2 linked regions of the Prochlorococcus marinus str. MIT 0919 genome follow. The protein of the gene in region 1 interacts with the protein of each later gene in a pairwise test. Links are inferred from orthologs where the notes say so. Each region holds a gene or a part of one and is shown on either strand. Other genes may lie near its edges. The genes, in order: O5635_RS06005 and ftsZ.

Region 1 (13,601 bases):
TCTTACTCTCACTAATAAAAAAGATTTTTTGAAGCCATATAGTCAGTCCAATAACGCATGTACCAAGCCACGCAAGCAAGCCCAAGCTGAAGCTATTTGTAATGGTAGGGGCTTTTCTGCCTAAGAGGCCCCACCAAAACCCAAGAAGCATTAAAGATGGGATTTGGGTTGCGCCATTAATATGAATTGCATCTAAAAGCATTCCTAAACAAAGCCCGGCAAAAGTTCCTGCAAAAGCACCTTCTTGGAGAGCCCAGGGAAGCAGCCAAAAAACCGACCAATTTGGACCTACATTAGAAATAGCAATCCAAGATGGGCTTAAGAAAGAAAGAAATGGAACAAGTAAAGCTAAAAGTAAATATCCAATTCTTCTAGAAGGAGTTTTCATTACAAACCAATTATCTCTACCCAATCAATTGCCTCAGGATGAGCAAGAAGCTGTACGAAGCCATATGGTGAAGGTAAATTTTCTGCATTTATAAATTTGATTACCCCTATTGGTTCGTTAGGAGGAAGCAAAGTGCTTGCAGAGGAAGTGCTCACAATATCTCCAACTTTTGTTTCAGAACTTTTATCTAGAAAATTTATCTGAGGACGATTATTCCCATTACCAACCAATATTCCATGAACCTTAGTTCGTTCAACCCATACTCCTATTTTGCTTTGAGGAGAAGTAAGTAATCGAACTCTTGAGGTTGTTGGAGTTGTTGAATCAATAATTCCCAAAACACCCCCAGGTCCTAAAACTACATCACTAGTTTTTATGCCTGATTTCGAACCCTTATTAATATCAAGCTGTTGCCAAAAACCACTTGTTTTTCGAGAAATAACTACAGCAGGTATACGATTTTCACCAGATGATGCTTTTAATTCAAGTAAATTTCTTAGGCGCTGATTATCTTTCTGAAGCAAAGTTAACTTTATTTGTTGTTCTAAATTCGCACTACTCTGTATCCATTCTTTCTGAGCAATGCCAGGAGTAAAGGGACTAACGATCAATGAGTATATATCAATTAAATATGCGCCTTTTGCAAAACGAATAGCACTAAAAAGTATAGAAATCCCAACCCAAAACCATAAACTCTTCTTATTCCACCAACGAAAAGAAGCATCCCGTCGGAAACTACCCATCAAATCAATCCCTTACTGCATTTCTGGCAAATTCAGGAGTATCAACTACTCTCTTTAATCTCTTGAAGTTATCTAAAACTTTCCCACATCCATTAACCACACAGAGCAAAGGTTCTTCTGCAACATGGGTGAAAATACCTGTTTCATGACTCACTAAATCACTAATACCCCTAACTAAAGCTCCTCCTCCTGCCAACATAATGCCTCGGTCAACAATATCTGCTGCTAATTCTGGAGGAGTACGTTCTAAAACTCTTTTCACCGCATCAACTATTTTGTTTAGAGGATCAGACATGGCGTCACGTAGCTCACCAGCATTCAAATTGATAGATCGTGGCAAACCAGATAGCAAATGCAATCCTCTTACATCCATACTTTGATGATCAAACTCATCATTAGGAAAAGCTGATCCAATACGAATTTTAATTTCTTCTGCTGTTCTTTCGCCAACAACCAAGTTGTGAACCTTTTTTAAATAAACAGCAATTGAATCATTGATCTCATCACCTGCCACACGTACAGACTCACTTAATACAGTTCCGCCCAAACTCAAAACTGCAACTTCCGTAGTACCTCCACCAATATCAACAATCATTGTCCCGATTGGTTCTGTAACAGGAAGATCAGCCCCTATTGCAGCAGCTACAGGTTCGTCAATTAAATGAACTTCTCTAGCGCCAGCAAGACCTGCTTCTCGAACTGCTCTTCTTTCAACACTTGTAACGCCACTTGGAATACCTACAACTAAACGCGGTGCAATGATCCCACGGCCTTCATTACACTTTTGTATAAAAGTTTTCAACATCTGCTCAGCTGCATCAAAATCAGCAATTACACCATCCCTTAAAGGCCTAACTGCTCGAATATTGCCTGGCGTACGACCCAGCATTAATTTTGCGTCTTCACCAACTGCCAAAGGTTCTCCTTCCTCTAAATCCATTGCTACAACAGATGGCTCTTCAAGAACTATTCCTTTGCCTTGTACATAAATCAACGTATTTGCCGTCCCTAAATCAATCCCTATATCTCTGGAAAGTCTCAAACGTCTAAAAAACACTTTTTTAATTTGAATATGAGTTTGAATCATAAGAGCTGTTGCGAGATATACAACACCACCGCGTAAGACTCTGGACCACCTTTTATAGAGGCCTATTAAGATTGCTGCATTATTAAAATTACTTGATCAGTAAAAACTATGAGTGTTAACTCTGTAAGCCTAGTTGGCAGAGCTGGTAGAGACCCAGAAGTACGCTATTTCGAATCTGGTTCAATTGTCGCGAACCTGACTTTAGCGGTCAATCGCCGAAGCAAACAAGATGAGCCTGATTGGTTTAATTTAGAAATTTGGGGCAAACAAGCTCAAGTTGCAGCAGATTATGTAAAAAAAGGATCTTTAATAGGCATTACTGGTAGTTTCAAACTAGACCAATGGAAAGACAAAAACACAGGTGAAGAGCGACAGAAACCTGTTGTTCGAGTAGATAGGTTAGAACTCTTAGGGACAAGGAGAGATGATGAGAGTAGATTTAATAATCAACAACAAAATATGCCACATACCAATGAAGAAGATATCCCATTTTAAAAAATACTAATGCAATTTATTTTTATGCTTTATTAAAGATCTAACTAACAACCAAATAAATAATGTTATAAGAATAATTACAAGAGTGATTTTAATTATTTCTGAGAAAGGGTCAAGCCAACTAGCAACTTGCCTATAGCTTTCTCCTAGAAATATTCCAGCAATAGTTAATAATATTGTCCAAATTAAACTTCCTGCTGTTGTCCAAATAGTAAAAGGAGCTATTGGCATTAACTCAACTCCAGCAGGTACTGAAATCAATGTTCTTATTCCAGGGACTAATCGTCCCCAAAACACCAAAGACTTTCCATAGCGTGAAAACCACATTCGACTTCGAAAGAGTTCTTCTGGACTAATACCTATCCAACGTCCATATTTTCTAAGCCAATTTTCAAGTTTTTCTTCATTAATTAGGCGCCCAATTCCATACCATGGGAATGCACCTAAAACTGTTCCAATAAGACCTGCTAAAACAACAGGTATGAAATTCAGTTGACCAGTATAAACATAATATCCACCTAAAGGCATTATTAATTCTGAAGGAATAGGTGGAAATATATTTTCTAAAAACATTGCTATCAATATTGCTCCATAACCAATCCACTGATTTGCTTCTACTGAATCACCAATGAAATTTATTAATCCTGTTACTATGTTAGAGATTTCCATAGAAAATTATAATAATCAATACCTATATTGATCAGATTTATAAGGCCCTTGAACCGGTACATTTATATAATTTGCTTGCTCTTGAGTAAGATCTGTCAACTTTGCGCCAATTTTTTCCAAATGGAATCTTGCAACCATTTCATCTAAATATTTTGGTAAAATGTAGACTTGATTAGTATATTTATGAGCTTTTGTATATAACTCTATCTGCGCCAAGACTTGGTTAGTAAACGAGTTACTCATCACAAAGCTAGGGTGTCCTGTAGCACATCCTAGGTTAACCAATCTACCTTCAGCTAAAAGAATAATCTTATTACCACTTGGTAAAGTTATATGGTCTACCTGAGGCTTTATGTTTTCCCATTGATAAGACTTTAAAGAAGCAACATCAATTTCATTATCAAAATGACCAATATTACATACAATTGCTTCATCTTTCATGCGAATTAAATGCTGGTGAGTGATGACATTAAAGTTACCTGTCGCAGTAACAAAAATATCTACATTTTCGACAACATCATCCAGTCGTACTACACGATATCCCTCCATCGCTGCCTGCAAAGCGCAAATAGGATCGATCTCAGCAATCATCACTGTTGCTCCTAAGCCTCTTAAAGATTGAGCTGAGCCCTTGCCAACATCTCCATAACCCATTACTAATGCCACTTTCCCTGCAACCATTACATCAGTGGCTCGTTTAATACCATCTACTAACGATTCTCTACATCCGTAAAGATTATCAAATTTGCTCTTCGTCACAGAATCATTCACATTAATTGCTGGGAAAGGCAAGTCCCCATTCTTCTGCATCTGATATAACCGAGCCACACCTGTTGTTGTCTCTTCTGTAACTCCTTGAATCGAAGATTTAATACGAGAATAAAAAGTGGAATCCTGGGAAAGCTTTTTGCGAATAGAGGCATATAAAGCAATCTCTTCCTCATTGCAGGGAGCATCAAGAACGCTTTTATCTTTCTCAGCTTTACTGCCCAGAATTACCAACCCAGTAGCATCGCCACCATCGTCCAAAATCATATTAGGCCCATCATTAGAGTTCCATTCAAGTATTCGATGGGTATAAGCCCAATACTCATCTAAAGTTTCACCTTTCTTCGCAAAAACAGGTATGCCCGTGCTTGCTATGGCTGCTGCTGCATGATCTTGGGTAGAAAAAATATTGCATGAAGCCCATCTCACCTCAGCTCCCAAAGCCACTAAAGTTTCAATCAATACTGCTGTTTGAATAGTCATATGAAGACTTCCTGCAATTCGTGCACCTTTTAAAGGTTGCTCTTTTGAATACTTTGCTCTCAGGGACATTAAACCTGGCATTTCCTTTTCAGCTATATCAAGTTCTTTACGGCCAAATGCAGCAAGTTCTAAATCTGAAATTTCATAATCAGCTTTTTTATCAAATTGTTGCGTTGAGGCAGATGCTGCGATCATGATTAGGAATTAATTAAAAATTTGCAAAGGAACATCTTCAAAAATATCAAAGTTCCTGAGTCAATCGTCTGGCAATCTAACCAATCAGGGTGGCTTCTAAATAATCTTGAGGCAACAATTGCATTTGGCGAAATACTAAGTCAAAAGATCCAAAGCTCCAAAATACTGTTGCTTGAGGGGCCACTAGGGTCTGGGAAAACAAGCCTAGTAAAGGGAATTGCGAAAGGTCTTCAGATCTTGGAACCAATTACGAGTCCTACTTTTCCTTTATCTCAACATTACTTAAAAGGAAAAAGAGCGCTTATTCATTTAGACCTATATAGATTAGACAGTGCAGATTCTGCAAACGAATTATTTATTCAAGAAGAAGAAGAAGCAAAAGATCTCAAAGCACTTATGGTTATTGAATGGCCTTCACGTTTAAAGATTGATCTTGAGGATGCTTGGCATGTGAACTTGACTTATACCCAAGATAACAAGAGATTAATAAAACTTTTTTCTCCTTATTGAGCAGATAGAAAGTTTTCTACTTGATTAGAAGTGGGTTGAGGTTCAATTGCACCTAAACCCCCACATACCAAAGCTCCACATGCCGCAGCAAACTTCACTGCATTTTCACAATCAGTATAAGTATTTTCGTCAAAGGAAGAATTTACAAGTTGCGAAAGTAAACCAGCTGTAAAAGCATCTCCAGCTCCTGTTGTATCTACAATTACTTCAGGAGAAAATGGCTTTAAACTGCCTAAATATCCATTCAAAAACCAATGAATTGTTTTAGCACCATCTGTTACTATAACTGAAGGCTTTAAAGAAAGTAATTCAGAAATTTCTGCTGGATTATTGGTATTAAAAAAAGCAATTGCTTCTTCATCAGCAAGTTTTAAAAATGCTGCATTTTCTAAAAATCTTCTAATTAATAATTTAATTTGTTTGCTTGGAAGTGAATTTGAATGAAATGTCTTATCCCAAAAAGTGGGACGCCAATTTAAATCAATTGCTACTTTTAGATTATGATTTTTAGCATATTTGGTCATCCAGAAGATTGCATTTCTTGAGTTAAGTGTTGCCAATGAGATTGTTCCAGTCAACAACCAATTGGCTTCTATTGCAATTTCTGGGAATGTTTTCTTCAAAGAATTTAAATCTAAACTTTGATCAGCAAAACTATTTTCAAAACCTCCTATAAAACCACCAAAACTTCTTTCCCCAGACGAATCTCTTTGAACAAGAACAACTCGACTAGTATGTCTTGAATGAAGCTGCAAACCAGAAATGTCTACCCCTCTAGTAACAAACAATTTTTGGAACTGCTCTCCAATGCGATCTTCACCAAGGCAACCAACAAAAGCTGTTTTCACACCTAATCTTCCCAACCCTGCTGCAACATTCGCCGGAGCACCTCCCAAGCAATCCTCAAATTGATTTTCAAAAGCATTGTCTTGGCCACAAGGTCCCAAACGGTCAACCAATGCTTCACCTGTGCAAATAACTTTTGCCATTCAGATGCTCACATAATATCTTTTTTATTCTCTTTCATAAAAGCAAATATGTTTTGAGAGCAGCAATGATTCGCAAGTTTGCTTTTGGGAAAGGATATTTAGATAATTCTTGAATTTTAACCCATCTGACTTCTTGACTGGATAGAGGTTTCGGAACTCCAGACACTAAGCTACATAAATGAACAATAAAGTTTAATTTTTGATGTGAATATAAATGTTCAAAAGCAATTAACTGCTTTTCCACGTTCACAACAACACCTAATTCTTCTAACAATTCTCTTGAAATAGTTGTTTCTATCGCTTCACCTTTTTCTTGTTTTCCACCGGGGAATTCCCACATTCCACCCATTTTCACATGATCCAATCTCTTATCAATAAGGACTTCGTTAGATTCATTCAGAATCAATCCAATACCAATTACAAATTTAGACACAGAAAATACAGAAAGTTTTGCAGGGAACTTGGTTGGTTCATTTAAACTATAAGCAACACAATAATCTTTCAAAGGGCACTGTATACAAATTGGCTTGTGATTAGTGCAAACAGTTGAACCTAAATCCATTAAAGCCTGATTAAAATCTCTTGGTCTATGAGGGTCTAATAATGCAACAGCACAGTCCCATAATCTTGCTGAATTTCTTTCCGGTGGTATAGAAGTACCTATTAAACGCACCAAAATTCTTTTAACATTTGCATCTAAAATGGCAGTAGGCAGATTGAATGCAGAAGAAATAATACTGCCTGCTGTGCTTCGACCTATACCAGGCAAAGAAGTCCAAGTATTTAAATCATCTGGCCATCTTGATGAATCTGTTGATCGAGATGGTCCAATCATAGAAAAAAGCATTTTAGAAGAAGTATGCAATCTTCTTACACGGGAGTAATAACCTAAACCCTGCCAAACAAGCAAAGTCTCACTCTCATCTGCAACTACCAAATCATCAATTGATGGGAAAGCTAACATCCATCTTTCCCAATAAGGCAAAGCAACTTTTAATTGAGTCTGTTGAAGCATTACTTCTGCAACCCAAATAGGATATACAGGTAAACATTCATTAGGAGTTGGTACAGTTCCTTCTGCTGTTAACTTCCAAGGTATTGAATGACGTCCATTATCTTGAAACCATGTAAGCAAACTAATACGAATTGCATTTATTTGCTTATCATTATTTAAAAATTGATCCAGGTATTTCTCTTGACTAAGAATAACATTCATTGTTGGCAATGGAATGAGTTAAATGTTAGCTGGAAAGTCGAAGGTTATAATCCAAGATCATCTGTTGTTACTGTTCTGATTCATGGTTTTGGAGCATCTAAAGAACATTGGAGAAAAAATCAAATATTTCTAGGAAACATAACTCCATCATACTCATTAGACTTAATTGGTTTTGGGGACAGTAGTCAACCCATAGCAATACTTCCCGGAGAGAAAAGTTTTACTAAAGGTTTTTTATATAATTTTGATAATTGGGGATTACAAGTATCAGAATTTTGCAGGTTAGTAATTAAAAAACCTGTTATTTTCATTGGTAATTCCATTGGAGGCGTTGTAGCTCTAAGAGCAGCAAGAAGCCTCCAAGGCAGTTGTAAAGGTGTAATTCTAATTAATTGTGCGCAAAGAACAATGGATGACAAAAGACTCTCTCAACAAACTAAAGTTGTACAATTAATAAGACCCTTCTTGAAAAATATAATTAGAAAAAAATGGCTTAGTAAAAGTCTATTTCAGAATGCAGCAAATCCAAATTTTATAGAAAAAATACTCAAACAAGCCTACCCAAGTGGTCAACATTTAGATAAGGAATTAATCAACTTAATATATTCACCAACTCAACGTGAAGGAGCAGCGGAAGCATTTCACGGCTTCGTAAATATTTTCAATGATCACCTAGCACCGGATTTAATGAAAAATCTAAATGTACCAGTCGACTTAATTTGGGGAGATAGTGATCCATGGGAAGCTCTTTCAGAAGCTAGACAATGGCTTGCTTCTATTAAATGCATAAGATCTTTAGAGATAATTAAAGGTGCAGGGCACTGTCCTCACGATGAAGCGCCTGAAAAAGTCAATGGGTTTTTAGGCAAAATAATTCAACAAGCCACATAAGCTTCTACGAATTCACCATTACTTCGTAAGCCTTTCAAAGCATCTCGCTGAAGTTTCCGTACTCGATCACGACTAATACCAAGTACTCGGCCAATTCCAGTAAGACTCATTGGTTCCTCTCCATCTATGCCATATCTCATTCTTAAAACTGTATTTTGCAATTCTGGTAATTTCCCTAAAAGTGTTTCTAAATCGCCCTTCATGCAATCCATCTCAATATTTTGCTGAGGTAAATCATTGTCACTTGAAAGCAAATCAAGTAATACAGAATCCTCAGCATTTCCAACTTTCATTTCTAGGCTTAGTGGTTGACTTGCTCGGCACATCAAATCTTTTACTTCCTGAAGTGGGAGATCCACATAATCTGATAGCTCTTTCATGGAAGGGGTTCTCGACAATTCTTGACTCAATTCTCGTTGTCCTTTTTTCAACTTATTTAGCATCTCGGTTATATGAATAGGCAATCGAATAGATCTGCTTTTTTCTGCAATTGCCCTAGTAATTCCTTGCCTGATCCACCAATATGCATACGTAGAAAACTTATATCCCCTAGCAGGATCAAATTTTTCAACACCTCTCACTAAACCAATAGTGCCTTCTTGAATTAAATCTAAAAGTTCCATATTCCTTTTCGTATATTTCTTGGCAATACTTACAACTAAACGCAAGTTTGCTGAAACCATTCTTTCTTTAGCTTTTTCACCAAGCCTTAATTTCCTATTTAAAACAGTAAGAGTAAGATCAACTGATTGAGCCAACTCTTGTCGAGAAGGTTTGCACCCATTACGCAGTTGCAATTCCTTTTCAACATTTTCTATTGTGACCAACTCTTGGACTTGCCTACCCAAAGTTATCTCTTGGTCTGTAGATAAAAGAGGTACTCGTCCGATATCTCTTAAATAAGAGCGAACTAGATCACTATCTGAACATGACTGAGACTTTGAATCTTTCAAGACCTTTCTTGAAGAGAGCGCTTGATCTGTCATCAATACTCTATTGAGTTTTGTAAAGCATATCATTAAGAAGTGTGAAGAAGCTATTTTCCAAACGGATTTATAATTTTTTAAGTATTAATGCCTAGAAGTCGCCTAAGTATGAATATGAGTCAACAGCCAAGAAGCAGTTCTCAAGTAAATAAAAACGCCCGCAACATCTGTTGCAGTAGTGATAAAAGGAGCTGACATAAGTGCAGGGTCAAGGCCCATTCGATCAAATATCAAAGGCAATGCTGCACCAGCAGTTGCCGCCAAAGTTGTAATCGCCAACAAACTAATGCCAACTGCAGCACCAACCAAAGGCCCTTCACCTTGCCACCAAGCAAAAGGAACAACAAACAAAAGCATCAATAAGCCTAATAAAGCGCCTGCGAAGGCTTCTCTAAGGACAGATCTCCAGAGACCTAAATTTTGAATGCGCTGGGTACTTAATCCTCGAATAACAACCGTGGAACTTTGCGCGCCAACGTTACCTCCTGTTCCAATTAATAAAGGAATAAAAGCTGCTAATAAAACTACTTGCTTTAAAACATCGTCATTCATTGCAATCACTTTTGTTGTCAATCCGTTGGCCAAAACCAAAACAAAAAGCCAAACAACTCTTCTTCTAGCAACAACAAAAAGATTGCTTTGGAAATAATCATCTTCATCGCCTGCCTGAACTGCCCCAGCCGCATATAGATCCCTTGTCGCTTCTTGCTCAATAACATCTATGACATCATCGACTGTAACTATTCCTACCAATCTCTTCTCAAGATCAACAACAGGCAAAGCTAAAAAATCATATCTTTGAATGGCTCTTGCTACTTCCTCTTGATCAGTATCAGTTCTTACATTAACCACATCTTTAGTCATCACATCTCCTATCAGAGACTCTGGGTCTGCAGTCACTAAATCTCGCAAAGAAAGTATTCCAGTCAAATGTCTTTCGCGGTCTGTGACATAAAGGCTATAAATTGTTTCTGTAAAAGGAGCCTGTCGTCTAACAATTGTTAAAGCCTGAGCCGCACTATGAAATTCCTTAAGGTCAATAAATTCATTTGTCATTAATCTGCCAGCAGTCTCAGGTTGATACCCAAGCATTTGCGCAGTAACACTTCTTTCTTCTGGGCTTAGTTCAGCTAATAACCTTCTAACAACCTTGGCGGGCAATTCATCAAAAAGTCTTACTCGATCATCCGGAGACATTCTTTCAACTAATTCCAAAACTTCGCCTGAGCGCAACCGATCAAGCAAGCTTTGTTGAACTGCTGGATCTAAATATTCATAAACTTCTATAGCTTCATTTTTAGCCAGCAACCTAAAAGCCAATGCCTGCAAAATTAATGGCAAGCTTCCAATGGCTTCCGCAATATCTACGGGCTGAACAGGTTCAAGCAAAGTCTTGACCCCGTCATAATTGCCTGCTGACAGCATTGCTTCCAGCTGCCCAGCTACAACATCAGCTAATTGCGATCCTTTAAAAGGAGAAGGAGCCTGTGCAGATGCCCCGATTGCCTCATTCATTGACGCATAAATAGGGCACAAACATCTTAATGTCTATCAGGGTGCGATTGATCCCTTAATTCTTCTTCCCAGCAAAAAACCACCACATATTGATGACAATGAAACGATTAGCAAGAGAAAAACATATGCAAAGCTTCTGAGATACATTCCCATTTCCAACAACTCTAAGACCTCTACCATCCATCCACTAAAAGTAGTAAAAGCACCGCAAAAACCAAAAATGAGAAATAATTGAACTCTAGGAGTGAGGTCTAGACCCATCAACAAGCCTAAAAGTGCGGTTCCAAAGATATTCACAGCAAAATCATTGCCAATTAACCAACGAGCCAACCCTCCTGGGAAAGCACCCATTCCGACCCATAAAACTTTCTCTAAAGTCAATAAATCCTTCTTAAGCATTACCCAATTTATAACCTGCAAATGCAAACAATAACCCTCCAAAAATTGATACGGCAGTAATAAAAAAAGTTTTAAACCAATATTTCTTCCTAATATTGAAGAAAATTTCCCATATAAAAGATGAAAAAGTACTTAGGCTGCCTAGTAAACCTACAATTATAAAGAGTAAAAACTTTTCATTTAAAAAATTAGTGGAACTATTTTTCTCAAAAGAAATAATTAAACCAAGGAAAAAGCTAGCCAGGCAATTTACAAAGAAGATTGGTATAAATCTCGGGACATGGAATTCTTTCAATTGCGTAGTAATTTTAAATCTAATTAAAGAACCAATTATTGAACCTGAAGAAACTAAAAAGACAGCCAACAGAACTTCAATTAAGTCAGACATTAACCCAACCACGATAGGGCTTTGAAGAAGATTTTGCTAAAGGCAGTGATGCACTTTGTACTAATAACCATTGTTTTCGATCAAAATCCTGCCAACTACTAATAATCCTTAAAGGAGTGCCTATTGGCAACAAGGTCAACACCGAAGATTCCAAGTTGGGCGAAGTTCTTAAATAACAATTTGTACCTGCATACTTTCTTCTTGAAAGTTCTAATTGAAGAATGCCAGGGTTTTTATAAGTAAGCCCACCGGCAGGCAAGTCTAAAGGCCCTAAAAGACCAAAGAATAATAAAACCCAACTCCAGCGCATAAAAAAAGTGACCAAGACTATTAAATATCTAAAGAAGTGAGGTCAAGCTCAACACTATGAGTCTCAATAAAATGCCGTCTTGGCGCAACCTTATCCCCCATAAGTATTGTAAAAATTCTGTCTGCTTCAAGCGCATCTTCTATTTCAACTTTTTTCATCATCCTTTTAGAAGGATCCATAGTTGTTTCCCATAATTGCTTTGGCATCATTTCACCAAGACCTTTAAATCTCTGAATTGTATAATTTGCCTTTTCTCCAAACCCTTGAATTGTTTTCTTTAAATCTGATTCGTTATAACAATACTTATGGGTCTTGCCTCTCTCAACCTTATACAAAGGTGGGCACGCAATATAAATATATCCACCCTCAACTAATTCTTTTTGATAACGATAGAAAAAAGTAAGTAAAAGCGTACGGATATGTGCACCATCAACATCAGCATCGGTCATAATCACAACACGATGATATCTAAGGTTTTTGGAAGAAAACTCCTCTCCTTTGATCCCTAAGCCTAAGGCAGTAATTAATGCCTGAATCTCAGTATTTTTATAAATCTTCGAGTCATCTGTTTTCTCAATATTTAGAATTTTACCTCTCAATGGAAGAATTGCTTGAAATTTTCTATCTCTGCCTTGCTTAGCAGAACCTCCAGCCGAATCACCCTCAACAATATAAATCTCTGACTCTGCAGGATCTCGAGAGCTGCAATCTGCCAATTTCCCAGGAAGAGTAGAACTCTCTAAAACACTTTTTCTGCGAACTAGCTCTCTAGCTCTTCTAGCTGCCTCTGCAGCATTAAATGCTTGAATTGCTTTCTCTAAAATTAAATCAATAACTGAAGGGTTAAATTCTAAATATTGACTTAAAGACTCGCCAACAAGAGTATCTACAATTCCTCGTACTTCTGTATTTCCTAATTTAGTTTTAGTCTGCCCTTCAAATTCAGGTTCTGGAACTTTAACAGAAAGCACAACAGTTAATCCTTCACGTATATTTTCTCCGGCTAAATTTGAATCGCCCTCTTTACGCTTTCCTCTTTTCTTAGCAAAAGAATTAAGCGTACGAGTTAAAACTGTTTTCAAACCTTCTATATGAGTTCCACCATCAACAGTGCGAATATTGTTTGCAAAACCAAGAATGCTATCCGAATAGGCATCTACACACCATTGCAAAGCAGCTTCTACTTGAACTCCATCTTTTTCTGAATTGACATAAATTATCTCTGGATGTAAAGCATCTTTTTCTGAATTTATATACGAAACATACTCTTTAATACCACCTTGATAAAAATAAACTTCCTCATAAGGGTTACCCTCGAGTGTTACAGCTGTTTTTCTTTCATCACGAAAAATAATTCGAACACCTCCATTTAAATAAGCTAATTCTCTTAACCTTGATGAAAGCGTTGCATATTCAAAACTAATGCCACTAGTAAAGATTTGACTATCAGGTTTAAAACAAACAGTAGTACCCGTCAATCCTTTATCAGAGTTAGTTTGTGATTTAGAGCTAAGTGAACCAATAGGCGCACCCCTCTCAAATCTCTGCTGATAGATTTTATTTTGCCTA
Region 2 (16,395 bases), 340 kb from region 1 along the record:
CCATTACTATTCCCTTCTTTCCCTAAATGATTAAAAGAGGCACCTCTTTCTATAGCCAGTCTTTTAAGTGTTTTTATCCCATCGGGGTCTACTAAAAACAATAATCGATGTTGCCCGGTAGATTCTCCACTCCAGTTTGGAATATTTTCTACGATCTCTTTTTGCAACAAACTGCCCAGAAAAAGATTTACAGCGACTTCACTACAACGTTTTAAAAGGTGAACGGCATCAGTCCAGCTAGCACAATCAATAGTAATTTCATGCCATTGAACTAAAGGCGCGGTAGAGAGCGTTAGAGCTGTAATAATTCCGTTTGTACCATAAGCATGATTCAACGCCTCTGAGGAAGAAGCGTCAAGGTTTATCTGCTGTGGGTAGTCTCCTATTGTAATTACTTCAAGCCCATGCAAATGGCCGGGGTCACGCAAAAATCCCCATCTAATAGATCCAACACCGCCTGAACCTCCTGAAACAAACCCACCTATAGATGCCGTCTTCCAAGTACTTGGTAATAGCCTTAACTGCCTACCCTTATCAGAAAGATATTTATCCAGATCGCCCATTAAGCATCCCGGTTCCACAGTTACCTGACCTGTAAAAGAATCAAACTCCCTTATAGAATTCAAAGCACTCATAATGATCACAACTCCTCCTTTTAAAGGAACACATTGTCCATAATTTCCAGTTCCTGCTCCTCTTAAAGTTATGGGAATTTCATATTGACTACATATGCTAACTACAGAAATAACTGCCTTAATAGAATATGGCTTTACTGCAATATCAGCACAACAATCACTTAATTTTTTTGCAAGTACTGGAGAGTAATCATAAAAATCTCTTGAAAATCTTCTTCTTTCATTTAGGTTTTGAAAACAATCCAATTCATCTAATTCAAGAAGTTCTTTTAAGAAGTCATTTGGCAATGCATTAGTCATTTCATTAAGTATTCGCTATTTAGATGAAACGCAATCAAAAAGCTGGTCTTCGAGAATACTGCCTCTGATTATGACTTTTCTCTGAGCAGAACAAGAAAGAACTTCTGACCAATTTTCTGCTTCTAAAACAATAAAGTCTGCCGAACCTCCTACTTCAAAAGTACAATCCCATTCAAGATTCATTAATCTAGCGGCAGCAGTAGTAAAAGGGGCTAAACCAAGCCTAGTCCAAGGTCGAAGTTGTGTAATTGGCATTGAAGAAGCAATTAAAGATAAAGGATCAAAGTTTCCTCCGGGGAACCATGGATCTTGAACATTGTCTCCCCCTATAGCAACATTTACGCCTGCCCTTTGCAGCTGCGCGATAGGAGCCATTGGTCTTTTCAAAGGGGTCTTAGCCTCAACTCGACCCAATAACCAAGCATTAGTCAAAGGCAGGGCTACAACATTTACTTGATGATGAGCTAAACGATCTGAAAAAAAATTCATACTTCTATCTGAAAGCAAACTCATATTGCTTAAATGACTACAAGTTATAGGCACTTCTAAATGAATATGATCGAGAGCATTAATTAATTGATTCAAACCAGCAGCAGGATAACTTTGCGATTCATCTATATGCAAATCAATTCCGCACCCAAGGGAGTTTGCAAGATTAAATAATGTTCGTAAACAATTTTTTGCATGGACGGAGTTAAAAGGAGGGGCTAACACACCTCCCAAAAGCCCACCTTTATTGGCAACTTTTTTAGCCATCTTTTTACCTTCCTCAGTCATCCAATAATCCAAAGGCACCATGGCAACAAGCTGTAAGTGAATAAATTGAGCCCATTTTTTTTGAAGTTCAGCAATAACTTCCCAAGTAAAGTCTGCAAAGGGTCCGAAACTATCAATATGTGTTCGAATTGCTCGAAAACCATTCCTTATTGAGAGTTTCAAAGAAGTTTCTGCATTAAAGAAAACGCTCTGCTCAGTCCGACACTGATGCTCTTTTATATTTGCTTCAAAAGCCCCAATATAAGTTCCATCTAAATTTGGATAATTTTTCCAAGTAAATGCTTTGTCAATATGAGCATGGGTTTCAACAAACCTAGGCAAAATAAAGTTCAAAGAAGAATTAGATGGAGTTTCAATTGGTTGCAAGCTGCTAATACCTTTTTCACTCCATGAAATGCGAAGTGGGCAAAGGCCTCCTGCTGTAATTTCTGCATCTGCCAGGTCAATTCCTTGGCCTATTAAGCCTAAAGGGACCAAAGCCTCAAGAGAAGAAATATCTAAATCTGACGTTTTTTTGTCAATCATTTCACTGACGGTAAAGGCGAATTGGTAAATTTATATATACACGGCGGGCGTCGCCAAGTGGTTAAGGCAGCGGCTTGTGGCGCCGCTATTCGGGGGTTCGAATCCCCTCGCTCGCCCTTGTAAAACAATTTTATGGAGTTTAAGTTTTTATCAAAGCTAAAAAGTCCTTCACAACCGGAATATTAAGAGCTCTATGAACTTTTAGTAACGGATCCTTTCCAACTGTGTTATCAACCAAGCCAAATTCTATAAACGAACCACCTCAAAGGAATAAGCCCAGCAGAGGTAGTTATTGGATAACCACTTTTGGGTGCCAAATGAATAAAGCAGACTCAGAACGAATGGCTGGGATTCTTGAAAGTATGGGTTACCAAATAGCAGAAGCTGAACTCAAAGCAGACTTAGTTGTTTATAACACTTGCACTATTAGAGATAATGCTGAACAAAAGGTTTATAGCTATCTAGGACGTCAAGCTCTAAGAAAAAAATCATCTCCTAATCTCAAATTAGTTGTAGCAGGCTGTGTAGCTCAACAAGAAGGTGAATCCCTTCTTCGTAGAGTTCCCGAGCTGGATCTCGTTATGGGACCCCAACATGCAAATAGGTTGGAAACTCTTTTAAATAAAGTTGACACTGGTCAACAAGTAATCGCAACCGAAGAAAGTCAAATATTAGAAGATTTGACGACTGCTAGAAGAGATAGCAACGTATGTGGATGGGTAAATGTTATTTATGGATGTAATGAAAGATGTACATATTGTGTAGTTCCAGCAGTGAGAGGGAAAGAACAATCAAGAGTTCCTGAAGCAATCAAAGAAGAAATAGAAATACTTGCCGACAAAGGCTATAAAGAAATAACACTGCTTGGACAAAATATTGATGCGTATGGGAGAGATTTACCAGGCATAACTTCTCAAGGGAGAAGAAAAAATACATTAACTGATTTACTTTATTTTATTCATGATATCGAAGGGATCAAACGCATTAGATTCGCAACGAGTCATCCAAGATATTTCAGTTCTAGATTGATACACGCTTGTTCGCAATTACCAAAAGTTTGCGAGCATTTTCACATCCCTTTTCAGAGCGGTGATAACGAGATTCTTCAAGAGATGGGTAGGGGATACAAAATAGAAAAATACAAAAGAATAATCTCTCAAATAAGAGAATTGATGCCGGATGCTTCTATCAGTGCAGATGTAATCGTTGCTTTCCCAGGAGAAACCAATCATCAATTCCAAAAATCCCTTGAACTTGTTGAAGAAATTGGTTTTGATCAATTAAATACAGCAGCTTATTCACCTAGGCCCAATACACCTGCTGCATTAAGACCCGATCAAATTTCCGAAGAAGTAAAAATAGACCGCTTAAGAAAACTAAATGCTTTAGTAGAGAAAACAGCCAAAGAAAGAAATAAACGCTATCAAGGACAACTAGAAGAAATCTTAGTCGAAAGTATTAATCCAAAGGACAGTAGACAATTAATGGGAAGGACAAGGACAAATCGACTAGTTTTCTTCCCAGGAGAAGATTCTAAAAGCAAATCGTATAAACCAGGAGATTTAGTTAACGTAAGGATCAAAGAAGTTCGATCCTTCTCGTTAAGCGGGGTAATTGCGATATAAAAAAGACCTTTTACCGAACACTTAATTTCGATTTTATATGTCTAATCCCCTAATAAAAGTAGGTATTATTTTTGGAGGTGCTTCTAGGGAACACAATGTCTCCATTAAATCGGCAATAGCAATAGCAAACTCCTTACAAACAAGAACTAATTCAAACCGTTTCAAAGTGATTAACAATTATATTGATCACAAAGGTAGATGGTGGGGTGATCCGGTAGCAGCTAAAGCATTAGGGAAAGGGTATGAATTGAAGGAAGAAGATCTTCCAGACCCATTACCAAAGGAAGGGTTTAGAGCTCTACCGAAATGCACAGAAGAAGTAGACGTATGGTATCCAATACTACATGGACCTAATGGAGAAGATGGGGTAATTCAAGGGCTTTTACAATTAACAAGCAAACCTTTTGTTGGGTCTGGAGTCTTAGGCTCTGCGTTAGGCATGGATAAAATTGCGATGAAAATCGCTTTCACAGCAGCAGGTCTACCTCAAGTCCCATACTGTGCTTGTGAAGCAAATGAACTATTACAGCCAGATAGTCTTTTGTCGTTAATTAAAAGAATTGAGAACCAATTGGGATACCCCTGTTTTATAAAACCTGCCAACCTGGGGTCTTCAGTTGGTATTAGCAAGGCATACAAAAGAGAACAACTTGTAAAAGGCCTAGGAATTGCATCATCTCTTGATAAAAGAATTGTTGTCGAGAAAAGTGTTATTGCTAGAGAACTTGAATGTGGTGTTCTAGGCAAAAAAGACATTCGAACTTCATGTGTTGGTGAAGTTCGACATCATTCAGATTGGTATGACTATGAAACTAAATACACGGAAGGTTTGAGCAAAACCTTGATTCCGGCACCTATCTGTGAAGAAACAACGAAGCAAATTCAAAACTTAGCTTTAAAAGCATGCAAAGCTATTTGTGCCGAAGGTCTTGCAAGAGTTGATTTTTTCTATAGAGAAGAAAGCAACCAAATCTGGATCAATGAAATAAATACTTTGCCTGGGTTTACCAAACAAAGCATGTATCCAATGCTATGGAGAGAATCTGGGTTAGAGATGCATGAATTAGTCTCAATATTAGTTGAAACAGCTAGAGAATGAATTAGTTTGATTTCACTGGTGCCTAGAGAAACACTTTTACTAAAACTATGACTCATGGCTTGCTCTGGTTCCCTCTATTAATAGTTTTTTTACTTTTAGCCTCGCTTGGGTGGATAGAAAGAAGAAGGCAAAATCTTTTTAGAAATTGGGCTAAAGATTCAGAACTGGCAAAGCTAGATAGTTCTGGTGCAGCACGATTAAAAGATGGAATACTTTGCTGGAGCAGTTTCGAAGCAGGAAAATTCAGCGACCAAGACTCTTTTGAAATTAAACAATTAGAACTTGTTGAACTCATGGCGCTTAGCTCAGGCGAAGCACCTCTTACTAGTGAATCCCAAGGCCAATGTCGATTAAGATTAATCGGCTGCGGAAAAGAAATAGATGTCCCATTTTCAGATGCTGAAAGAGCTCGGCAATGGATGGGGCAACTTATGGGAAAAGCCCGTTGTGATCTATGAAGAAATTAAAACCGAAGAATTCATATGATCCAAATCTTCCCTCTACATTGATTTATCTTTGGAGAGTTTTCTTTTTTATTTTCGCATCCTCATTTTTAAGTTTGTGCTTAATCAACAATGGCTGGGAAGAAATTAATGCAGAGAATATTCAAATTAAAGGCAACAACTATATACATAAGAAAAGAATTGTCAGACATTTAGGAATCAAACTACCCGTCCCATTATTAGAAATAAACCCTAAGCAAGTTGAAGAAAGTCTGCTGAAAAAACTTCCCATAAAAGTAGTTAGGTCTAGCCGGAGGATCTATCCTCCAGGGATCTACCTTGAAATTCAAGAGAGAGAGCCAGTAGCAAAAGCAACTCGCATTGGCCCACAAGGGATTGAGCAAGGGTTGATAGATAAAGATGCCCATTGGATAGAGCTTGGTGATCCTCTTCAGTCAAGGTACAAAATCAACGACCTGAGTCTTTCTATTGATGGCTGGATGAAAAGTCATCAAAAATGGATTGCATACATTTATCAAAACCAAGACAAGCTAAGAAATCCTCTGCAAAAAATAATTTTGTCCCCAAATGGAGAAATCAGTCTTAAAACTAAAGACTTTGAACTAATTGAATTGGGCTACAACCCTTCTATCCTTAGAGAGCAAGTTTCAACAATTGTTTATCTGACAAAGAACTTACCTAAAAGGTTTACAGACGATTTACAAACGACTATTGATTTAAAAGATCCTTCTAGGCCTAAATTACTTTTCAAATAAGATAAATTAGGCTCCCTAGCCTTAATTAGGATTTTATTTTCAAAACTAAGGTTAAAGAAAAGTCAGTGATCACTGATTTTACGCCCACTTATATCTAGACTTTATTGAAAAAGCCAACAGAACTCTCTCACTAGTTCATAATGCACAAAAAATTAGTATTTAAATCCTTCATATGGTCATGGGCATGGGCAACAATTTAGGGCTTTCCAACGTTGAAGGCATTCAACCAAGTCAAAACGCCCGGATAGAAGTAATTGGTGTTGGAGGTGGAGGCAGCAATGCTGTTAACCGAATGATTCTCAGCGACCTAAAAGGGGTCTCATATCGTGTCCTTAATACAGACGCTCAAGCGTTGCTTCAATCCTCTGCTCAGAACAGAGTTCAACTTGGTCAAACTTTGACTAGAGGCCTAGGTGCTGGAGGGAATCCAAGCATTGGCCAAAAAGCCGCAGAAGAATCTCGTGCTGATCTTCAACAGGCACTAGAAGGGGCAGATTTAGTATTTATTGCAGCGGGCATGGGAGGGGGCACTGGCACTGGAGCCGCGCCGGTGGTAGCTGAAGTTGCCAAAGAGACTGGAGCCCTTACCGTTGCCATTGTTACCAAGCCCTTTAGTTTTGAAGGGCGGCGAAGAATGCGTCAAGCCGACGAAGGGATAGAAAGACTTGCAGAAAATGTTGACACATTAATTGTCATACCAAATGATCGATTAAAAGATGTCAATGCAGCTGCTCCTCTCCAAGAAGCCTTTCGCAATGCAGACGATATACTAAGAATGGGCGTCAAAGGCATTAGTGACATAATCACTTGTCCTGGGTTGGTAAATGTTGACTTTGCAGATGTTCGATCTGTCATGACTGAAGCTGGAACGTCTTTACTTGGCATTGGTTTTGGCTCAGGACGATCTAGGGCTGTAGAAGCCGCTCAAGCTGCAATAAATAGTCCTTTACTTGAAGCCAGTCGCATTGATGGTGCTAAAGGATGTGTTTTAAATATTACTGGAGGCAAAGATATGACCTTGGAAGATATGACATCAGCATCTGAAGTGATTTCAGATGTAGTGGACCCAGAGGCAAATATTATTGTAGGTGCAGTTATTGACCCGGAACTTGAAGGCGAAGTCCAAGTAACTGTCATAGCAACTGGATTTAATGGCAGCCAGCCTTATAAAAATCAAAGGTCAAGCTCTAAACTGACACCTCAATCTCTTTATAGGCAAAATACAAACAAAGAACCTGGAGCAAGTATTCCTGAATTCCTTAGACTCAGACAAATTCGAAGAGAGTCTGATACTTAAGTGTTGAATTTTAGGTGACCCGGATTCCACGCCTGCTTTAAGCATCCCGTTTGGCTGCTACCTTCCGGTCCTGACCAGATATAGGCGTTAAAGCCGCATGGGCCGAGTCTCCTAAATTTTAGCAATTACTCCCCCTTTAGCAGAAAAGCTAAATGATCCCAAAGGAATTAGTTCGATTCAAAGAACTTAGAAAACCAATCACAATACTTACTGCCTGGGATAGTATTTCATCCTCAATAGTCGAAGATGCTGGGGCAGATGTAGTTCTAGTAGGGGATTCGTTGGCAATGTTTGTCCATGGACATACAACAACATTGCCCATAACACTTGAACAAATGCTTCATCATGCTCAAGCCGTTGGAAGAGGGTTTAAAAATCCAGTTGATAAGCAACCTTTAGTAGTTTGTGATTTACCATTTCTCAGCTATCAATGCGGAGAAGATAAAGCAGTTTCAGCTGCTGGCACTTTACTTAAAAACTCATGTGCATCTGCAGTAAAACTTGAAGGCGCTGAAAGAGAGGTGCTTACAGTTATAAATCGATTAATTCGTATGGGTATTCCAGTAATGGGGCATCTTGGATTAACTCCTCAATCAGTAAATAATCTTGGGTACAAAAGACAAGCTGAAGATCCTATTAGCCAAAACAAACTCATTGATCAAGCAATTCAATTGGAAAATGCCGGATGCTTTGCAATCGTTCTAGAGCATGTCCCAGATAACATTGCAAAGAATCTAAGAGAAAAATTGATTATTCCCGTTATTGGAATAGGAGCTGGAGATCATTGTGATGGGCAAGTAAGAGTAACGGCTGATTTACTAGGGCTCACAGACAAGCAGCCCCCCTTTACAAAGCCCCTAATAGAAGGAAAAGAATTATTTAGTCATACTCTTAAGCAATGGGTAAAGCAACAGCATCTTTAGGAAGGGAATCCCACCACAAAAGCATTTCCACAAGCACATGATTACTAACATCCATTCCTTCAGGATCGTGAAGAGCAAATCTTGAGCCTTTACGCTGTATCCATCCCCTTTTCAAAGAATCCTTCCAATACTTTTCTAATTCTTCTAAGAATGCTTTTCTTTGAATTGGATTCCAACCCCAATCTTCAGCTAATTCTTCAAAATCAATTCCTTCTCTACGACGAAGTCCAACAATGAAAAGCTCATCCAAATCGATTGGCTGTTGATATAAATGCTGCAAAGATTTATCAAGACCATAAGTTTCTTGAGTTAATAACCAAGCTTCATATTCAGAGCGTTTCTTTGGTCTATGCAATCTTTTACCCCAGGGGCAACTAGCAGCACCTAAACCTACCCCCCACCAACCTGCTCCACTCCAATAAACTCTGTTATGCCTGGAAGCATGTCCAGGCAGAGCATAATTTGAAATTTCATATCTGGCATAGCCAGCATTCTTCAACTTAGAGCTAGTTAATTGAGCTACATCCGCTGCAAGATCATCATTGGGTAAGTTCAATTCTCCACGAAGTTTTCTCCAAGCGAAGACTGTTCCTTTCTCAATAGAAAGATCATAAATAGAAAGGTGTGGTGGACAAATTTCTAAAATCATTTCCAACTGTTTTTCCCAAAAAGCAAGATTATGTCCTGGAAGGTTTTGAATAAGATCTAAGCTCCAGCTATACATTTCACCTTGCTCAAAAAAAGCAGAAATCCATTCGCAAGAGTCCAATAATTGATTGGAATCATGGCGTCTACCAAGCGAAGCTAAAACTTCATTATCAAAACTTTGCGCCCCAAGGCTTACTCGATTAATTCCAACACCCAGATATTCTTGAAGTTTTTGCTTATTAAAACTTGCAGGGTCTATCTCTAGAGTAATTTCAGCACCATCTTGAAAGCCAAAATGTCTTTCAAGGCGACCCAACAATGCAGATATTTGCTTTGGACTCAAAATAGAAGGAGTTCCACCGCCTATATAAACTGTTGACAAAGGATAAGCTTTGGGAATCAAGGCAACTTCTCTAAAAAGAAGTTCTAAGTAAGCTTTAACTGATGCACTGCCTGAACCAAATTCTCCATCTGCAAAATCTCCTAAAGGGACTATAGGAAAGTCACAATAGAAACAGCGTCTATGACAAAAAGGAATATGCACATAAATACTTCTGGGACACTTCACAGATATACCTATAAATCATTCCGCAAAGGTATTCGTATCTTTATTGGCGAATGCCTGGTATATGAATCATGCTGCATGTACAAAAGAACAGGTCCCTAATCTTAATTTCATGGTGGGATTGCTAGTCCTCATTCTATTCTTGATTGCTGGGATAGCCAGTGCTTGGTTTGGTCGTGATTTTATACCAGAAACTTTATTTGATAATTTCCAAAATCCCGAGATTCTGATCTCAAGCATTGGAGGATTAATAGGTCTTATCACAGGAATATTGTTTCAGCAGTTAAATAAAAATCTTACCAAGCAAACAAAAGATACTCCTACAGATCTACTTGTAAGTCGCGCATTAGGTCTAATACTTGGTCTTCTTGTAGCAAATTTAATTTTAGCTCCAATACTTTTATTGCCTCTTCCAAAAGAAGTTTCTTTCATAAAGCCCTTAATAGCAGTTCTAAGTAATATTTTCTTTGGAGTTCTAGGCTATAACCTTGGCGAGATTCACGGAAGAACATTTCTTAGGCTATTGAATCCAAATAGCACAGAAGCCCTTTTAATTGCAGAAGGGATTCTTACTCCTGCAAGGGGTAAGATTCTAGATACAAGTGTAATTATTGATGGCAGGATTAAAGGCCTACTTGATTGTGGACTAATTGAAGGGCAAATAATTGTTGCTCAAACTGTCATTGAAGAATTGCAAAAACTTGCCGATTCAAGCAATACAGAGAAGAGGTCAAAAGGTAGGCGGGGACTTAAGTTACTAAATAATTTGAGGGAAAGTTTTGGAAGAAGACTAGTTATTAATTATACGAAATATCAAGGCAATGGTACCGATGATCGACTTTTAAAACTAACAGAAGAAACCGGGGGGACATTAATTACTGCTGATTTCAATCTTGCTCAAGTTGCACAAGTTAGAGAACTCAAAATCTTAAATCTTAGTGATTTAGTTATAGCACTGAGGCCAGAAGTACAACCTGGTGAAAAATTAAACTTAAAAATCGTTCGAGAAGGGAAAGAAGATACACAAGGAGTCGCTTATCTTGACGATGGGACAATGGTAGTAATTGAAGGTGCTAAGAAATTAATAGGAGAAAGATTAGAAGTTATCATTACTGGAGCTCTCCAGACACCATCGGGAAGAATGATTTTCGGGAAACTGGAAAGAGATCTTCCTGCTAACAAATCTGATAAAAAAAAGCCCTCTTCTGGTCAGTAATAGCTAGGCTCAAATCCTGGACAATTTGTTTCATATGACAGTCTCTGCTCCTTACTACGGTGATTCTTCAGTTCTAAGAACACCGCCACCTGATTTACCTTCATTACTTCTTAAAGAACGAATTGTTTACTTGGGGCTGCCTTTGTTTTCTGATGATGATGCAAAAAGGCAACTTGGAATGGACGTAACCGAATTGATTATTGCTCAACTTCTATATCTTGAATTCGACAATCCGGACAAGCCAATTTATTTCTATATCAACTCCACAGGAACGAGTTGGTACACAGGAGACGCAATTGGATTTGAAACAGAAGCTTTTGCCATCTGTGACACTATTAGCTATATAAAGCCACCAATTCATACTATTTGTATAGGTCAAGCGATGGGCACCGCAGCCGTAATCCTTTCTGCAGGGACAAAAGGACAAAGAGCTGCCTTACCTCATTCATCAATTGTTCTTCACCAACCAAGAAGTGGCGCACAAGGACAAGCAACAGATATACAAATTCGTGCAAAAGAAGTTATTCACAATAAGCATGCGATGCTTGAAATCCTTTCAAAAAATACAGGGCGGAGCATAGAGCAACTATCTAAAGATTCGGACAGAATGAGTTATTTAAACCCTCATCAAGCTGTTGAATATGGATTAATTGACAGAGTTTTAAAAAGTAGAAAAGATTTACCGACTTCCCTACCAGCCAAAGGATCAACCTCTTGAGAATGATGCCTCCATAAAAACTTACTTGGTCAATCTCTTTAATTCCATTACCTAAATCATCATCATGCCAATTGGTACTCCAAGTGTTCCGTATAGACTTCCTGGAAGTCAATTTGAACGATGGGTAGATATTTACACAAGACTTGGCGCAGAAAGAATCTTATTTCTCGGTCAAGAAGTTAACGATGGTGTTGCGAACAGTCTCGTAGCTCAGATGCTTTATCTTGACTCTGAAGATAGTACAAAACCTATTTATTTGTACATAAATAGTCCTGGAGGTTCTGTCACTGCAGGTCTAGCCATATACGACACTATGAAATATGTAAAAAGTGATGTAGTTACAATATGCGTTGGGCTTGCGGCTTCGATGGGTGCATTCCTTTTGTCAGCTGGTACTAAAGGGAAAAGACTCGCGTTACCCCATAGCCGAATAATGATTCATCAACCTCTAGGAGGGACCTCACAAAGGCAAGCAAGCGATATAGAGATTGAAGCCAAAGAAATACTGCGCATCAAAGAAATGCTAAATATTTCGCTGGCTGAGATGACAGGTCAAAGCTTTGAAAAGATTGAGAAGGATACTGACAGGGACTACTTTCTAAGTGCTTCAGAAGCCAAAGAGTATGGATTAATTGACAAAGTTATCTGTCATCCAAATGAGGCTTAGTAATCTAATAATCACAATATTTCTTAGAATTATCAAAAGTTTTTTTAGAAGCGTTTAAAACTTATACGCTATCTTTCTAAAGCTCTGCACTAATAGAACACTAAACCTGCAACCGAATGGCTCAACTCTTTTACGATTCAGATGCTGATCTAAGCCTCCTCAATGGGAAAACTGTTGCAATCATTGGCTATGGATCGCAAGGACATGCACATGCTTTAAACCTTAAGGATAGTGGTGTCAACGTTGTTGTAGGCCTCTACGACGGAAGCAGGTCTGCCAACAAAGCAATCGCAGATGGGCTGGAAGTATTAAGTGTTTCAGATGCCTCGGAAAGAGCTGACTGGATAATGATTCTTTTACCCGATGAGTTCCAAAAAGATGTTTACAAGAATGAAATAGAAAAACATCTAAAGCCTGGCAAAGTTTTAAGTTTTGCCCATGGCTTCAACATTCGTTTTGAATTAATCAAACCGCCATCCTTTGTTGACGTGGTAATGATTGCTCCTAAAGGCCCCGGACATACGGTGCGTTGGGAGTTCCAAAATGGTCAAGGGGTACCAGCTTTATTTGCTATTGAACAAGACTCTTCAGGTAAAGCAAGAGATCTTGCTATGGCTTATGCAAAGGGTATAGGTGGTACCAGAGCAGGTATCTTGGAAACCAACTTCAAAGAAGAAACTGAGACGGATTTGTTTGGGGAACAGGCTGTTCTATGTGGAGGACTATCTGCATTAGTCAAAGCTGGTTTCGAAACTCTTGTAGATGCTGGTTATCAACCAGAACTGGCCTATTTCGAATGCTTACATGAAGTTAAATTGATTGTCGATCTAATGGTCAAAGGCGGTCTTACTGCTATGCGCGATTCCATCTCAAATACAGCTGAATATGGCGATTATGTTTCCGGACCTAGGCTCATTACTTCAGAGACTAAAAAAGAAATGAAAAAAATCCTTCAAGATATTCAAGACGGAACATTTGCAAAAAATTTCGTGAAGGAATGCGATGCAGGTAAACCAGAAATGAAAAGGATACGAAATGAAGATGCCTCTTTACCTATTGAACAAGTAGGCAAAGGTTTGCGTTCTATGTTCAGCTGGCTAAAAACAGACTGACACATCCTATTTCGTTAATTTTTGGCGCCATATTGCTTGATTTAGCAATAGGAGATCCTCGGCCACTTCCCCACCCTGTAGAGGTTATGGGGTTAATTATCAATAATTTAAGAAGAGTAGTTGAGAATTTAGCTAGAAATAATCATTTAGGACTAAGGATAGGAGGTTCATTTATAACTTTCGTTATATTCTCTATTACAATTCTCATTGGATGGATTACTGAACAATATTTGCTTTACAGACTTTCACTGCCACCTTTTATTAGTTCAACAATACTTATATTTTTTTTAGCAAGTTCATTGGCAGCAAAAAGTTTATCTAAAAGTATTTTAAAGGTAATTGATAACTTAAACAATCAATCATCCGAACAAAGAATCGAGAAAGCACGTAAAGAGCTAAGCCAAATTGTCGGAAGAGACGTCTCGCTATTAAACGAGAAAGAAATCTTGAGAGCAACTGCAGAAACTGCAAGCGAAAATGGTGTAGACGGAGTTTTTGCACCTCTTTTTTGGATGGGAATAGGAGTATTTTCTTGGCAAGTACTATCTCCTTCTTTACCTGGTCCTTTAGCTTTAGCTTTAGGGTTTAAAGCCAGTAGCACGATGGATTCTATGCTTGGCTACAAGAAAGGAACCCTTAAGTGGCTTGGGACTGCAAGTGCAAGACTTGATGACCTATTAACTTTTATACCTTGCAGATTAGTCGTTATAACATTGCCATTAGTCACGAAGAAATGGAAAGACACACCTTATCTAATAAGGCATGCAATCAAAGATGGTTCTAAAGATCTATCTCCAAACTCAGGTCTTTCAGAAGCAATTTTTGCTTACTGCACAGAAATAAAAATGGGCGGGGAGAATATATACAAGGGCGAAACCATAACCAAGCCAATTCTTGCGGGAAATTGCAGCGAAGCAGATCAAAAAGGTATTTTAAAAATTTTAAACCTGATTATTAGACTTGAAATATTATGGCTATTTTTAATAGGTTTTATATCCCTTATTCTTAAATAGATTTAATTCAATAAGCTCCTCTATCTCTTGGAAACAATAAAACAAAAATGGTTCTTATAATTATTCTAAAGTCCATCAAAAGACTCCTTTTGCGTACATAAGCAATATCTAGATCTACTCTTCTTTTATAACTTAAATTATTTCTACCACTAATTTGCCATAAGCCAGTTATACCAGGCTTTATAGCATTGACTTCATTCATACATTCTCCATAACGAATTACCTCTTCCTGGATAATAGGCCTAGGACCAACAACACTCATATCACCTTTTAATACATTTATAAATTGAGGCAACTCATCAAGACTTGAACGTCTAAGGAATTTACCAACAGGTGTCACACGTGGATCATTTCGAATTTTAAAATCTCTCTCAAACTCTTCCCTAAAATTAGGATGATTTTCAAGAAGATTATTTAAAATATCTTCTGCCTCAGGGTACATAGTACGAAATTTTATACATCCAAATTTAGATAAATTACGGCCAACCCTTTCTTGTTTATAAAAGACTGGTCCAGAAGAGCTTATTTTCACAAGTAAACCTATTAAAATATATACTGGAGAGCCTATTAACAGGACTGTCAGGGAGAAAACAATGTCTCCTGCCCTTTTAAGGCTTCTATCATACGAATGCTTTGTTTTTACCATTTTAAAAATTTAATACCAAATAGAATTGACAACAGAAGTTTATTTTATGCTTACATTCATTAGATGTTTCACCTTAACGTCAAACATAGCAATTATATGTTCTTAAGGCACTCTCATTATTCTTCAGTTTGAGAGTAAAATCCCAAATGGTCTTTATATGACTTCATCAAGAAGGAAGAAAGGCGATTGGAAAACACTTCTGGTCGAAAGTTTTGCGCCCAATTATTAATTCTTTCAGAACTTAATTTTGTGTATAGTTTTTGTTCCTCAAACCAAGAAACTGCATCAAACAAAGATTTTTCAGTTTGCTCTGGGAATAGCACTCCAGTGGAGGCAGTTAGATCCTTTTCAAAATATCTAACTGTATCTAAAAGCCCTCCTTTCGCCAATCCGATCACAGGCGCTCCTGCCGCCATAGCTTCAACCGGAGCTATGCCAAAGTCTTCTATACCTGCATATACATAAGCTCTACATCGTTCCATCAACCTTTCCACCTTCTCCTTTGATTGGAACCCAAGAAGCTCGACAGTAGGGCCAGCAAGTTGTTTTAAATACCCATAATCAGGACCATCCCCTACAACAATTAAAGGTAAGTTCAGCAAATTAAAAGCTCGTATTACAACATCAACTTTCTTATTTGGAACAAGTCTACAAAGACATAAATAGTAATCATCCCTATCTCTCTGATATATAAACCGCTCAACGTCAACTGGGGGATGGATAACAATGGCTTTACGGTGCCAATACTTCATCACCCTTCTCGCCGTAAACCGCGAATTGGCTATAAAGCAATCAACCCTTTGAGCACTAAGCTGATCCCATTGTCTAAATTTATGCAATTGGAACCTAATCAAAGGTTCCAAACCAGCTTGACTTAACGAAGATCGTTCCAAGTAAAGATTCATCTGATCCCAGGCATACCTTGCTGGCGTGTGTACGTAACTAATGTGCAACTGGTCAGGCGACGTAATAACTCCTTTGCCTACGAGGTGACTACTACTAATCACAAGGGGGAATTCAGAAACATTTATTTGCTCAATTGCATATGGCAAAATTGGCAGGAATTTCTGTACGTTATTTGCTCCAAAAGGCAATTGTTGAATCAAACTGGTTTGAATCGACCTTCCAAAAAGCCAACTTTCTTTCCTTTTACTTTCACTCTCTGTTAAAGAGAATAGTTGAGCTTGACTACCTAGAGAAGAAATTAATTTATCAATAGAACAAACAACCTGCTCGGCACCTCCAACCGATCGAGATAAGAACCATTCATGCACAAGTGCAATGTTCTTTGGTAACACATTAGATTCTTTTGAGATCAAACTCTAGGGCTCCTGTAAAACCTTCTCAAAATAGTTAGGTACAGTTTATTCATAACAAGAAAGAATTTTAAGATATAAAAAGTGCAGAAAT

What was found.
Region 2: the proteins of O5635_RS06005 (region 1) and ftsZ interact in binary tests that used the Escherichia coli proteins (3 or more experiments, as listed by UniProt). The link is inferred for Prochlorococcus marinus str. MIT 0919 from one-to-one orthologs.

The regions. Positions count from the first base shown.
Region 1 is NZ_CP114779.1:1,069,639-1,083,239, forward strand. Bases 178-3,131 are described here. They hold O5635_RS06005 (rod shape-determining protein), read right to left. Parts: upstream 2,219-3,131; coding sequence 1,136-2,218; downstream 178-1,135. Other genes in these bases: O5635_RS05995 (hypothetical protein), read right to left, coding at 178-388; mreC (rod shape-determining protein MreC), read right to left, coding at 388-1,131; O5635_RS06010 (single-stranded DNA-binding protein), read left to right, coding at 2,327-2,713; O5635_RS06015 (DedA family protein), read right to left, coding at 2,720-3,131. Also shown: more of O5635_RS05995, read right to left, coding at 1-177; more of O5635_RS06015, read right to left, coding at 3,132-3,382; ahcY (adenosylhomocysteinase), read right to left, coding at 3,398-4,828; tRNA (adenosine(37)-N6)-threonylcarbamoyltransferase complex ATPase subunit type 1 TsaE, read left to right, coding at 4,850-5,338; O5635_RS06030 (carbohydrate kinase family protein), read right to left, coding at 5,332-6,327; 8-oxo-dGTP diphosphatase MutT, read right to left, coding at 6,362-7,543; O5635_RS06040 (alpha/beta fold hydrolase), read left to right, coding at 7,523-8,434; O5635_RS06045 (RpoD/SigA family RNA polymerase sigma factor), read right to left, coding at 8,419-9,420; mgtE (magnesium transporter), read right to left, coding at 9,523-10,935; O5635_RS06055 (fluoride efflux transporter FluC), read right to left, coding at 10,972-11,334; O5635_RS06060 (fluoride efflux transporter FluC), read right to left, coding at 11,327-11,722; O5635_RS06065 (SH3 domain-containing protein), read right to left, coding at 11,715-12,032; gyrB (DNA topoisomerase (ATP-hydrolyzing) subunit B), read right to left, coding at 12,053-13,601. UniProt on the Escherichia coli protein: Forms membrane-associated dynamic filaments that are essential for cell shape determination. Acts by regulating cell wall synthesis and cell elongation, and thus cell shape.
Region 2 is NZ_CP114779.1:722,332-738,726, forward strand. Bases 5,571-8,417 are described here. They hold ftsZ (cell division protein FtsZ), read left to right. Parts: upstream 5,571-6,358; coding sequence 6,359-7,477; downstream 7,478-8,417. Other genes in these bases: O5635_RS04035 (cell division protein FtsQ/DivIB), read left to right, coding at 5,571-6,180; panB (3-methyl-2-oxobutanoate hydroxymethyltransferase), read left to right, coding at 7,630-8,400; hemW (radical SAM family heme chaperone HemW), read right to left, coding at 8,369-8,417. Also shown: O5635_RS04005 (FAD-binding oxidoreductase), read right to left, coding at 1-935; O5635_RS04010 (amidohydrolase family protein), read right to left, coding at 951-2,237; tRNA (N6-isopentenyl adenosine(37)-C2)-methylthiotransferase MiaB, read left to right, coding at 2,486-3,862; O5635_RS04025 (D-alanine--D-alanine ligase family protein), read left to right, coding at 3,900-4,961; O5635_RS04030 (hypothetical protein), read left to right, coding at 5,009-5,419; more of O5635_RS04035, read left to right, coding at 5,416-5,570; more of hemW, read right to left, coding at 8,418-9,592; O5635_RS04060 (PIN/TRAM domain-containing protein), read left to right, coding at 9,726-10,829; O5635_RS04065 (ATP-dependent Clp protease proteolytic subunit), read left to right, coding at 10,864-11,547; O5635_RS04070 (ATP-dependent Clp protease proteolytic subunit), read left to right, coding at 11,612-12,214; ilvC (ketol-acid reductoisomerase), read left to right, coding at 12,331-13,326; adenosylcobinamide-phosphate synthase CbiB, read left to right, coding at 13,344-14,339; O5635_RS04085 (sugar transferase), read right to left, coding at 14,347-14,985; O5635_RS04090 (glycosyltransferase), read right to left, coding at 15,102-16,301. UniProt on the Escherichia coli protein: Essential cell division protein that forms a contractile ring structure (Z ring) at the future cell division site. The regulation of the ring assembly controls the timing and the location of cell division.